DNA from 3 places in the Bradyrhizobium sp. UFLA05-125 genome. Region 1 is predicted to be linked to each of the others. Evidence: riboswitches for the same ligand, from Rfam matches in the RefSeq annotation. Region 1 holds a riboswitch; each other region holds the start of a gene.
What was found. A riboswitch is a leader RNA that binds a small molecule or an ion and turns the genes downstream of it on or off. The one in region 1 is predicted to bind cobalamin.

Region 1 (4,319 bases):
TCCACGGCCCAGTCGAGATAGGCCTTCCAGTCGGATCGACGGAGCGGCAAACCTTCGCGTAGCGCTGCCTCATCGATTTGGATCATGGTCGCGCCCGCCTTTTCGAGGTCGGCGACCTCGTCCCGGATCGCGAGCGCGATCTGACGGCAGGCCTCGCTGCGTGGAATGTCGTCACGGACGAACGACCAAGTCAGGATCGTCACCGGCCCCGTAAGCATGGCCTTCATAGGCTTCCTGGTCAGCGATTGCGCGTAGCTCCACCATCCGACGGTCATCGCCTTCGGCCGGGAGACATCGCCGAATAAGATCGGAGGGCGAACGTAACGGGAGCCATAAGATTGCACCCAGCCGTGCTTAGTAAATAGGAACCCGGAGAGCTGCTCAGCGAAATACTGGACCATATCGTTGCGCTCGAACTCGCCGTGTACGAGCACGTCGAGCCCGATGTCTTCCTGCCATCGGACGGCGCGAGCCGTTTCATCCTTCAGGAATTGCTCATATTGCGCGTCTGTTAACTTTCCCTTGGCACGTGCGGCGCGAGCAGTGCGGACTTCTGCCGTCTGCGGGAACGACCCGATCGTGGTCGTGGGGAAAAGCGGCAGGCCGAAACGCTTGCGCTGAACCTCGGCACGGCTCTCAAAAGCGCTATTGCGGCGGCGCATAACCGCGTCAATCGTCGCCGTACGCTGGGCAACGGCCGTGTCATGGATCTTTGGCGAAGCTCGGCGGGCCGTCGCCGCAAAGTCCGATTCGGCAAACGCGGCGGCAACGACCTTTCCGTCGAGCGCGAGCGCTTTTGCCAAGGTCGCGAGCTCGCCAATCTTCTGAACCGAGAAGGCAAGCCAGCTCTTTACGTCAGAATCGAGATCGGTCTCTAGCTCAAGATCAATTGGGACATGCAGGAGTGAGCAGGAAGGCGCCAGCTGCACGCGATCCTTGCCGAACGTTGCAATGACGGGCTTGAACCGCTCCACGAGTGCCGACAGATCGGAACGCCACACGTTGCGGCCATCGATGATACCGAGCGAAATCACGAGGTCCGTGCGGGCGCCGAGTTCAATCTGGCTCAATTGTTGGGGAGCGCGGACAAGATCGACGTGCAATCCGGCGACTGGCAGCCCCAGAGCAGTCGCTAGATTGTCGCCAACTGCACCGAAATAAGTGGCAAGCATGATCTTGATGCCGGGCACCTCCTTGGCGAAACGCCGATAGACACGCTGCAGCGCGCTTCGTGTGGTCTCGTCCAGATCGAGCACCAAGCAGGGCTCGTCAAGCTGGACCCACTCGGCTCCACGTTTCGCCAGTTCTTGGAGGACCTCGACATAGACCGGAACGAGGCTATCGAGCAGCGAAATTGGATCAAACGCCAAGTCGGCGCTCTTGCCAAGCTTAAGGAAGGTGACTGGTCCGATCAGGACAGGCCGTGTTTGATAGCCAAGGGCTTTCGCCTCCTCGTATTCCTCGATCGGCTTGCGGGAGGAAAGCCTGAAGGTCTGACCTTTATGGAATTCGGGCACCATGTAGTGGTAATTGGTATCGAACCACTTGGTCATTTCCTGCGCAGCGGCGCCATGGCCATGACGGGCTTGACCGTAGCTCGCGTCGGGCTCCTGGTCTTGCGAGCCCCGTGCCATGGCGAAATAGGTCTTCAGCGAGACCGGACCGCCCTCCCAGCCGTGCGCTTTAGGAATCGCGCCAACCATGGCGCTCGTGTCGAGAACCTGGTCATAGAGTGAGAAGTCATTCGATGGGATGACGGTAACGCCAAGCGAATTCTGCCGTGCCCAGTTAGCGACACGAAGACCGGCCGCAGCTTCAAGAAGCTGCCGGTCGCTGATCTTGCCTTCCCAGTAGCCTTCGAGCGCCAGTTTGAGTTCGCGGCGTGGCCCGATACGCGGCATGCCGAGGGTTGCAACAGGAAGTGAGGGAAGAGACATAGCTTTAACCCCATTGTGGCTGGAGCAAAGGCTATGGCGGAGACGCAGGCAGGAGGGCCGCGAAAGCGCCCTGCTGCTTGGCGTACCACCGGACACCCCGCCCGTGGTCGATTATGTTGTCGGGGCAGGTCTCCTGGCTCGCGAGTCATCGCCTGCATCCGGCCTTCCCGAAGCGCCTGCTTCAGTGACACGTGTGGATGCGGCTCGCCGCTTACAGTTGCGGGGGCAGCGCCGGCATTGATTCAATCCTGAACGGATCGAGGACGCACCGGCTTCCCTCTTAGCTCCAGATCAAGAGAGATCTGGAGAACCTCGACAACTTCGATTATCTGCACAAGAGGGGTAACGTCAACCTCTGCGGATTACCTTTGCTGCGGCATCTGGCCGGGCGGGTCTGTCTAAATGAAGAAAGTATCGAGCCCTTCGCATCTGTCCGGAGCAATCGTCGTGCAAAGCTCCACGCGGCAGGATCTGCTCGACGAGCTCGGGCCTAACAGGAGCGATTGCGCCGTAAAGTGCGTCATATACCTTCATGGCGCCGACCTCCGCCGCCGTCAAGATCGCCACAATCGATCGAACATACGAAGGAATCAAAATTGATCTCGGCCAACAAGACCTTGAGGAGGGGCGTTGTCGACTCCAACGCTGACGCCTTTCTTGTTCGTCGGCGCCGAACTGCAACATCTGCATCAATGTCCCAGCGAAGTGCAAGGCATTTTGGATCGGTCAACTACCAATACTAGGAATTGATCGAACTGACAGACCCGGTCAATTTTACGAGGTCGCCTCAAGAGCGCAAGAAGAGCTCGTCGCTGTTGTCACGCATTGTGGCGGATTTCCGCTATGCGGTCCGCAATTTAGCGTTCGTCGACTCCTGTCGCAGTTGAATAGCTTGGTCTGGCGGACAACCTGCAAATTGGAGAGTGTCACCATGGATGCAGCCGTATCGTCGGATAGCATCATTCCTCGTTCCGACATCGTCAAACGCGCAGCGCGCATCGGCGCAGAGATCCGAAACGTCAAGCTGTCGGGAGACTTGCCAGACCAGACGATCGCCGCGATCAATGAGCTGCTGCTGGAGCACAAGGTTATTTTCTTCCGCGACCAGGGTCATCTCGACGATGCCGAGCAGGAGCGCTTTGCACTTCGTTTTGGAAGTCTGGCGCCTCATCCAACGCTCGGTGCCATAAAGGGAACGACGTCGATCATCGAGCTTGATTCTGCCCGCGCCGGTAGCCGGGCCGACTTGTGGCACACCGATGGAACCTTCGTCGATGCCTACCCCAAGATTGCGGTGCTAAGAGGCGTTGTAATACCAGCCTTCGGTGGCGATACAGTCTGGTCGAACACCGTTGCGGCCTACCTCGACCTAGCACCGCCGTTGCAGCGGCTTGCAGACAAGCTTTGGGCCGTTCACAGCAACTCCTTTGACTACGCTATACTGGACCGTGTCAGCGAGCTCGACAAAAAACACTTGGACGAAGTCTTTACTAGAACGATCTATCAGACTGACCATCCTGTGGTGCGCGTGCACCCCGAGACCGGCGAACGCACGCTGGTGCTCGGCGCTCTGGTACAAAATTTCGTTGGTATCCCAAAATACGACGGCCAGAAGCTGTTTGATGTCTTTCAGTCTCATATCACGGCTCTCGAAAATACCGTCCGCTGGAGCTGGAGGGAAGGCGATATAGCGATCTGGGACAATCGGGCTACGCAGCATTACGCGGTGAACGATTACGGCGACCAGCATCGCCTCGTTCGTCGCGCCACCGTCGCCGGTGAAGTACCCGTCAGCATCGATGGTGAGAGCAGCGTAACACGCATCAAGGCAGCCAAGGAACCGAAGGTTGCCTAGCGCCTTCACAAGGTTGGCCGCGATCCGGTCGATGCACACCCTACCTTTGTTCGCCAATTTGCTGCATGCAGCATTCGGCTTGCTCCGATATGGCATTTCAACGATGTCTTCGAGCGGCGCGCGCTTTCAAATCAAAAGCAGCGCCGGTTCTTATGAGGCCATATCGGCTTTGTCGCAAGATGCCGTCGTTCCCATCAGCAATGGCGGCTTGCCGCTTTGAAAGTGCCGCCCGGCAATCGCTCTGACCTTGAGAAGCGTGGGCGAGCGCGGTCGTTATACCCGTCCAGCAGTTGGTCCGCTCCAGTCTTTTTGACCTCGTGGCGACGGTGTCGAGACGGGCTTTGCGCGTGTCTTTGTCGGTAGACGAACCCACGCCCTAAATTAGCTCTTTATCCATCGTGCGGCGCGCGAGATCTCAGGCGAAACGATTAACGATTGATCGCGGCGACGGCTTCAAGCGTTGAGGAGCCGAATCGCGAAGCAATGCCTGCCGGTGTCACCTACCAACCTTAGCAATTGATGCAAAC
Region 2 (4,319 bases), on a different contig from region 1:
ACGGGTGCACCGCAAAATTGATCGAGATGCAGCCAGCGAGTGGAACGCCCGTCACGCGGCTCAGGTAGTGTCGGTTGCACGTAGCGAATGCGTGATCCCGATGAGCTTGGCCAAGAGCGACACCGGATACACGAAATCCATCTTGTTGAACCAAAAGGCTCGTACGGCGGATTTTACGAACGATTGCTGTAGAGCATAGGCCCAAGTTTCATGAGACGACCACTCTCCATCATCTCCGCATTTCTCCTTGTGATCAGCGCTTCGGCTGTCCGCGCCGAGCCCGCACGTGTCTACGCGGCGGGAAGCCTGACGGTGTCGGTGAAACAGGCGATCAAGGCGGCCGGCCTGGACGCCTCGCAAGTCGCCGAACCCGTCTTCGGTCCGGCCGGCGGCTTGCGCGAGCGCATTGAGAAAGGCGAGGCAGCGGACCTTTATCTCTCGGCCAACACGGAGCATCCCCGTACGCTCGCTGTGCAGCGGCCGCAGACGCTGGTGATCCCGTTCGCACGCAATAATCTCTGCCTGTTCAGCCGGGAAGCGATCGGTCTGACTGAGGCGAACGCGCTGGAGACGATGCTGGATCCCAAGATACGTCTGGCGACGTCGACGCCTGTCGTTGACCCCGGCGGGGACTATGCTTTCGCGGTGTTCAAGCGTGCGGAGAAAATCCGAGCCGGCGCCGAAGCTGCGCTCAGCCAGAAGGCGCTGAAGCTGGTCGGCGGCCCTGCCGCAATCAAACCGATCGAAGGTCAAACGGCAGCTGCCAGCGTCTTTCTCGCCGACAAGGCGGACGTGCTGCTCGTCTATTGCAGCGGCCAGCAGCAGACCTTGCGCGAGGTTCCGGGATTGAAGGTGTCGCGGTTGCCGCCCGAGATCGACGTCGTTGCGACCTATGGGCTCGCCTTGCTCACGGACAACCCGGACGCTGCGCGACTTGCGCTGTTCCTGTTGTCGGACAAGGGGCAGGACATTCTTGCCGAAAACGGCCTTGTGAAGATCGCCCAATCCGAGCGGTGACGCCGCGAGGTTAGCGCTGCCGATTCCGGCGATAACGCATTCGTTCAAATTGTCTGTTATTTGCTGACCCGCGGCCAACCCTGCCCACAAATGCCGCGCCGTCTTAAACCCGGCCTTTGGAACCCTCGCGCATGCTCCCCCGAAAGGGTGGGGCACCAACATGTCTGTTCTCAAGGAGATCGTCGCCGCGATTGCGGGAGTCTATGCGCTCCTGTTCGCCTGCGACGCATTGTTCGGCATCAACGAGACGCGTTTCGACGACGCTTATTATAGCCGCGACTTCTACGCGCCGCGGCCGAAAGAGTTTAGCTTCGCAAGCGATACGCCGCCCGCGGTCCGCGTCAGCGACGCCTTCGCGCAGTTCTCGCCGGGTGAAGCAAGGCCGACCAAACGCTACTCGTCGCTGACGACCATCATCCGCTAAGCGAGTGCGCCGGAGGGAGTGAGCCGAATCGCGTGTGGATTGCCACACCTGCTTCTTCGGCCGCACCTCGAACCGATTGACTCCGACTTTAACAAACCCCTAACATCGTCACTGACGGTTCTCCTTTCGGAGATCAAAAGGGAACGTGGTGCGGGATGTCCCCAACGCCACGGCTGCCCCCGCAACTGTAAGCGGCGAATCTTTCGTCACATGCCACTGGGAAATCTCGGTCCCGGGAAGGCGACGTAGAGGTAACGACCCGCGAGCCGCCGCGCGCGACCGCCTCGATCGAGACCGGGTCGTTCAACACCTTCAACCAGACCGTGGGCCTCAGCGGCTCGCAGGACAATTTCAACTACGCGTTCAACGTCGCCCATTTTCATGCGGGTGACGTTCCCGTGACGCCGCTCCAGTTGCTGCCGCCGGGTCAGAAGGCGAACGGCAACAACTACGACAACATGAGCTATTCGACCAAGCTCGGGCTAGACATCAACGACAGCTGGTCGGTGAACTCGGTCGTCCGCTATACCGAGGCGACGTTGCTGTTCACCGGCGATAGCGGCTTTCCGAGCACGCCGAACGCCACCCTGAGCACGCATGGGGTACGGCAGCTCTTCAATCGCGACGAAGCCGTCTGGTCGTTGTTCGATGGCCGTATCAAGAACTATTTCGCCGTCAATTATGCCAATAACCGCAGCTCCGACATTGGTCTCGGCGATCCGCTGTGGACCGTCACGACGGGCGAACGCATCAAATACGACTGGCATGCCGTCGCCGAGATCGCGCGTGGCAACAACCTGATCGTCGGCGCCGAGCAGCAGACCGATCGCATCGATGCGACCGGCTTCTCCGCCCAGAACGACAACAAGGCCGGCTTCGTCGAGTTGCAGTCGCAATTTGCCGACCGGGTCTTCGTCGTTGCCAACATGCGCAACGACTTCAACGACCAGTTCGGCGAGCATGCGACCTATCGCATCGCGCCAGCCGTGATCATTCCGGTGACCGAGACGAAGCTGAAGGGGAGCTATGGAACCGGCTTCAAGGCGCCGACGCTCAGCGAGCTCTACCAGAATTTCCCGGATTTCTTCTTCTTCGGCAATCCCAATTTGAAACCAGAGCAGAGCCAAGGCTATGACGCGGGTTTCGAGCAGCCGCTGTTTGGCGATTGCGTGCGGTTCGGCTCGACCTATTTCCACAACGGCATCACCAACCTCATCACGAGCAATGACACCTTCACGTCCTATACGAACGTGGGACTCGCGACGACGGAAGGCACCGAGAATTTCGTCACCGCGAAGATCACGGATCGCGTGAGCGTGCGCGCCGACGACACCTTCACCCGCACCGTCGATGCGAGCACGGGATTGCAGCTCCTTCGCAGGCCAAAGGAGAAGTGGAGCGCAACCGCGATCTGGCTGCCGATCGACCCCCTCACGCTGTCGGTAACCGTGCTTCATGTCAGCGATTGGCTCGATATCACGCGGGACACGGGGGCGCAGATCGTGGCGCCCGGCTACACCATCGTGAATCTGCGGGGCGACTATGCGATCAGCGATCAAGTCAAGGTGTTTGCGCGGGTCGATAATCTCTTCAACCGGCACTACCAGAACCCGACCGGCTTTCTGGCACCCGGTCTCGGTGTGTTCGGCGGCATACGCATTGCAAGTTACGACGTCAGATAGCAGGGACAGTGGACGAGAACGTTCCGATGACGATGGCTTTCGATATCATGAACGTCTTGGCAAGACAGCTTGGCAACGTCGAGACCGGCTGGAGCGTAGGAACGTTCGGGGCAATTGCCGAGTTCACGCGCGACGCCGGCGAACCCGCCGATCTGCAACAGACCAGTGAGGGGATCGGCGTCGTCACGGACAAGGGCGGAGTGCGGATCGTGCCTCGTCCAAATCTCCGTCTGATTGCATCGGAGTCGCCGACGACCGAAAGCTGGAGCCATCGTGTGGCGGTTTGCCTGCCGCGGGAATCCTGCGCCATGGGTGAGCGCACGACGCTGACGGAAATTGGTCCGGATGAGGATGCGCTGCGCAGCCGGGATCGCGGGGACGTGCTGTTCGATCTTGGCCTTGGCTGCTTGCAGATCGATGCCTGCATCCGGGTCGGCGATCCCGACGTGATCGCGGCGCTGCGGAGCCGTGCCGGGACGCCAGTGTTCGCGCCCGGGAACGACGTCATGCGGATTATCCTGGCGGCCAATCCGCACCGCGTGTTCGTCAGCCGGATCGGGCGGGCCGAAGTATTTCAGCCGATCCCGCCGCCGAGCGGGAGAAGCCCGGACGGCCCGCACACCCATGTTCTGCCGAAGTTGTTGGCGCATGGCCGCACCCATTCGGCCACCGAGCCGTTGCCCGATGGCTGGGTTCCCTGCACCCATCTTTATCCGGCGCATGCGCTCCGCGACCCGCTCGGCCGCAAGCATGCGTTCCGGGCGGACCATCACTTGGCTTTCCAAGCCTTGCTCGAGCGCCATGGCGTGCCAGAGCTTGTGGCGCTCAAGCGCGAGGTCAACGAGGCCGTCGCGGCCGGACGGGGCCCGGACACGCCGGCGCTCAGACGCGATCGTTTCGCCCGCTCCACGATCCGGGTCGCCCTGCGGCAATTGTCGGCAGCCGGGCCGCCATCGCAGATACTCGTCGAATGGCTTGCGGCCTACGACGGGCTCGATCCGACAGACCCCGAAGATCCGATGGAAGCCCTTCACTGACCCGATAAATCGATTAGAATCCCCAGCAAGGAGATCACCGATGGCCCTCAACGTCCTGCCGCCTCACACCGACCGTGTCCGTCTTGATCCGGTCGAGCCGCGCTATGCCGCGATCTTTTGTTTCGCGCTGCTGACCGTGTCATGCGCACTTGCAAGCTT
Region 3 (4,319 bases), on a different contig from region 1:
GATCGCGCCTTCCGGCGCGCCGTCGAGCATTGCGAAGGGACGCGCGCGATCCAGCCCTTCGGTGCGGCCGATGTGAATTTCGTAGGCGTCGATGGGCTCGCTGGTTCCGGCATGGCGCGCGGTGACGCGCGTGAGCGTCTTTTGCGGCGACATCACCGTCGTAACATCGAGAAGGCCAAGACCTGCCGTCTCTCCGGCTGGGCCCTCGATGCCTTCGGGATCATCCACGCTGTGACCGAGCATCTGATAGCCGCCACAGACACCCAGCACATGGCCGCCACGGCGGTGATGCGCGAGGAGATCGATGTCCCAGCCTTGCGCGCGCAAGAAGGCGAGGTCGCCGCGCGTTGATTTCGAGCCGGGAATGATGACGAGCCGCGCGTCTCCGGGAATCGCCTCGCCCGGGCGGACCATCACGAGGTCAACGTTGGGCTCGACCTTGAGCGGATCGAGATCGTCGAAATTGGCGATCCGCGATAGCGCCAGAAACGCGATCTTGCTTTTGCCGGGCTTCCGCGCCTCGCCCAATCCCAGTGCATCCTCGGCCGGCAACTCGCCGGCGCGCGCGAACCAGGGCAGCACGCCAAAACCGCGCCAGGATGTCCTGTCCTGGATCAGGCGGTAGCCGTCATCGAACAGCGTGGGATCGCCGCGAAACTTGTTGATGATGAACCCCTGGATCATCGCGGCATCGTCAGGATCGATTACGGCCTTGATGCCGACGAGTTGCGCGATGACGCCGCCGCGGTCGATGTCGCCGATCAGCACGACGGGCACATCGGCTTTCCGCGCAAAGCCCATATTGGCGATGTCGGCCTTGCGCAGATTGACCTCGGCCGGGCTGCCGGCGCCTTCGACCAGCACGAGATCGGTGCGCGCCTTCAGCCGTTCGAAGCTTTCGAGCACGGCGCCCATCAGCGAAGGCTTCATCGCGGCGTAGTCGCGGGCGCGTGCGGTCGCGATGCGCTTGCCCTGCACGATGATTTGCGCTCCGACATCGGTCTCGGGCTTGAGCAGCACCGGATTCATGTCGGTGTGCGGCTCGACGCCGGCGGCGAGCGCCTGGAGCGCCTGCGCACGGCCGATCTCGCCGCCGTCGACGGTGACGGCCGCATTGTTCGACATGTTCTGCGGCTTGAACGGGAGCACGCGCAGGCCGCGGCGCTTTGCGGCACGCGCAAGGCCCGCGACGACGAGCGACTTGCCCACGTCCGAGCCCGCTCCCTGGATCATCAATGCGCGCGCCATCGAAGTCTCAGAACTCGACGCCCGCTTGCGCCTTGATGCCGGAGCGGAACGGATGTTTCACCAGCGTCATCTCGGTGACGAGATCGGCGATCTCGATCAGCTCGTCCTTGGCGTTGCGCCCGGTGAGGACGACATGCGTCAGCGGTGGCTTCTGCGTTTTCAGGAAATCGACGACCTCGGCGATATCGAGATAGTCGTAGCGCAGCGCGATGTTGATCTCGTCGAGCACGACCATGCGCAGGCGTTCGTCCGATATCAGCTCCTTCGCCTTATCCCAGCCGGCGCGCGCGGCGGCGATGTCGCGGGCGCGGTCCTGCGTCTCCCAGGTAAAGCCTTCGCCCATGGCGTGGAACTGGCAGAGATCGCCAAAATGCCCGGTGAGCAGCCGCCGCTCGCCGGTATCCCACGCGCCCTTGATGAACTGGACGACCGCGCAAGGGAAGCCATGTGCGACACAGCGAACGATCATTCCGAAAGCGGAGGAGGACTTGCCCTTGCCCGCGCCGGTATGGACGATGATCAGTCCCTTTTCGCCGCTCTTGGTCGCCATGATCTTGTCGCGGGCGACCTTGATTTTCGCCATTTTCGCAGCATGCCGGGCGTCCGTGTTGTCCACCGCTGGGGTATCCGGTTCAGGCGTCATCTGAAATGGTCCTTCGGCTTGACAAGTGGCGGCCATGGGCAAATGGTGGGCCAGCGTTGGTTCCTGTCCTACGACAGGCGAAGAGGGAATGCGATAGGGCTCGTATCGGCAAGATTCGTGTTCGAAAAGCAGCCGCCCCCGCGACCGTGACCGGAGAGATGCCCGAAGCCACTGATCCCATGGGGGATCGGGAAGGCGGGGATCGAAGGGAAAAAACCTGCTCCGCAAGCCGGGAGACCTGCCAGCGCGAATGTTTTTGGACCGGCGGACGGGGTGTTCCGCGACGGGGAAACGGACCCTCTCTCGAGCGGTTCGTGCGCCTCATCGCCTCCCGCAGATATCCTGGAAGGGGCGATGGCCGTTACACTTCACGTTTGCATCACCTGCCGCGCCGGGCAGACACTCGGCGAAGGCGAAACCACGCCCGGCGCACGGCTGCATGCCGCGATCCTCGACGCCGGCGTGCCCGAAGGCGTCAACCTGGTTCCCGTCGAATGCCTGTCGGCCTGTAGCCAGGGCTGCTCGGTAGCTCTCAGCGCGCCCGGTCGATGGTCCTATGTCTATGGCCGCCTGTCGGATGCCAATGCGAACGACGTGATCGCAGGCGCTTCGGCCTACGCCGCAGCGCCCGACGGCATCGTGCCATGGCGCAGCCGTCCCGAAATCTTCCGCAAGCAATCGCTTGCCCGCATTCCCCCCATCGCCGTCGTGCCGGAGGCCGCCGAATGAACACGCTCGCAAAAGTCCCGGTCACGGTCGTCACGGGTTTTCTGGGATCAGGCAAGACGACGCTGATCCAGCATCTGATCAGCAATGCCAACGGCAAGAAGCTCGCGGTGCTCGTCAACGAGTTCGGCAGTGAAGGTGTCGACGGCCAGATCCTGAGATCCTGTGCCGATGCCAATTGCCCAGAGGAAAACATCGTCGAGCTCGCCAATGGCTGCATCTGCTGCACCGTGGCCGACGATTTCATTCCAGCGATGGAACAACTGCTCGCGCGCCAGGTGAGGCCGGATCACATCCTGATCGAGACGTCGGGGCTGGCCTTGCCGAAGCCGCTGCTGAAGGCGTTCGACTGGCCGGAAATCCGCTCGCGGATCACGGTCGATGGCGTGATTGCGCTGGCCGACGCCGAGGCGGTCGCAGCCGGACGCTTCGCGCCGGACCCGGATGCGGTGGAAGCGCAGCGCGCGGCGGATGAGAATCTCGATCACGAGACGCCGCTGTCGGAGGTGTTCGAGGACCAGATCGCCTGCGCCGATATCGTGCTCCTGACCAAGGCCGACCTCGCAGGTGCGGCAGGCCTCGAAGCAGCCAAGGCGGCGATCGCAGCGGAGATGCCGCGTCCGGTGCCTATGCTCCCCGTGGTCGACGGCGCGGTCGATCTGCGCGTCATCCTCGGCCTTGAAGCGGCGGCCGAAGACGATCTCGCCGCGCGCCCATCGCATCACGACGGCGAGGACGAGCACGAGCACAACGATTTCAACTCCGTCGTGATCGATCTGCCTGAGGTCGTCGACGTCGAGGCGCTGATCGCCTCGGTGCAGCGGCTGGCGCGCGAGCAGAACGTGTTGCGTGCAAAAGGCTATATCGCGGTCAAGGGTAAGCCTATGCGGCTGTTGCTGCAATCGGTCGGCGAGCGGGTTCGGCACCAGTTCGATCAGCCCTGGGGCGCGTCTCCCCGGCAATCGAAGCTGGTCGTGATCGGCGAGCATGGCGATATCGACGAGGCGGCGATCAAGGCAGGGCTTGGCATTTAAGGACTCGGCATCTGATGCACGTCGTTTTCCGCGAGAGCCGTGGTCTGGAGGAGACCGCGACGCCAAGGGACATCGGGCAGGACCCGGCCGATCTCGTGGTGCTCTCGTTCTCGGATTCCGATCTCGCCGCGTTCGCTGCCGGCTGGCGGCGAGGGCGCGCTGGCCTGCCGTCGCTGCGGCTCGCCAATCTCGCCGAGCTGCGTCATCCGCTGTCGATCGACACTTATATCGAGCGGACGCTGTCGCAAGCGCGCGGCATTCTGGTGCGCCTGATCGGCGGCGAGTCCTATTGGGCCTATGGGCTCGCGGCCCTGCATCAACTGGCGAAAGACCGCGGAATCGCGCTTGCCGTGTTGCCGGCGGATGGTCGCGACGATGAACGGCTGGATGCGTTCTCGACGTTGCCGGTCTCGACGCTCAGACGGCTCAAGGTGCTCTGCGACAAGGGCGGACCGGTTGCCGCACAAGCCGCGATCGCGCAGCTTGGGCTGGCCTCGGGTCTCTATGCGGGGCCCGTCGTTGGTGAGATCGAGGTCCCCGAGATCGGTTTCTACGAGCCGGGGCGCGGTGTTGTCGGGGCATTGCCCGATCCTGACGGAAAACCTCGCGCGTTCGTGACCTTCTACCGCTCGTATCTTACGGCCGCGGACACGGCGCCGGTCGATGCG

Region 2: another riboswitch for cobalamin. It lies ahead of SO156_RS38590 (TonB-dependent receptor plug domain-containing protein); the one in region 1 lies ahead of metE (5-methyltetrahydropteroyltriglutamate--homocysteine S-methyltransferase).
Region 3: another riboswitch for cobalamin. It lies ahead of SO156_RS16600 (DUF1636 family protein); the one in region 1 lies ahead of metE (5-methyltetrahydropteroyltriglutamate--homocysteine S-methyltransferase).

The regions. Positions count from the first base shown of each region.
Region 1 is NZ_JBANBJ010000027.1:76,678-80,996, reverse strand. It holds gene metE (5-methyltetrahydropteroyltriglutamate--homocysteine S-methyltransferase) at 1-1,937, opposite strand, end outside; cobalamin riboswitch at 2,044-2,267, opposite strand; gene SO156_RS23335 (TauD/TfdA dioxygenase family protein) at 2,869-3,792, shown strand; gene SO156_RS23330 (hypothetical protein) at 3,824-4,012, shown strand.
Region 2 is NZ_JBANBJ010000079.1:9,024-13,342, reverse strand. It holds gene SO156_RS38605 (hypothetical protein) at 1-68, shown strand, start outside; gene SO156_RS38600 (substrate-binding domain-containing protein) at 211-1,017, shown strand; gene SO156_RS38595 (hypothetical protein) at 1,178-1,441, shown strand; cobalamin riboswitch at 1,539-1,742, shown strand; gene SO156_RS38590 (TonB-dependent receptor plug domain-containing protein) at 1,729-3,123, shown strand; gene SO156_RS38585 (DUF6925 family protein) at 3,150-4,160, shown strand; gene SO156_RS38580 (hypothetical protein) at 4,201-4,319, shown strand, end outside.
Region 3 is NZ_JBANBJ010000015.1:109,666-113,984, reverse strand. It holds gene SO156_RS16610 (cobyric acid synthase) at 1-1,248, opposite strand, end outside; gene cobO (cob(I)yrinic acid a,c-diamide adenosyltransferase) at 1,256-1,891, opposite strand; cobalamin riboswitch at 1,932-2,151, shown strand; gene SO156_RS16600 (DUF1636 family protein) at 2,246-2,620, shown strand; gene cobW (cobalamin biosynthesis protein CobW) at 2,617-3,651, shown strand; gene cobN (cobaltochelatase subunit CobN) at 3,666-4,319, shown strand, end outside.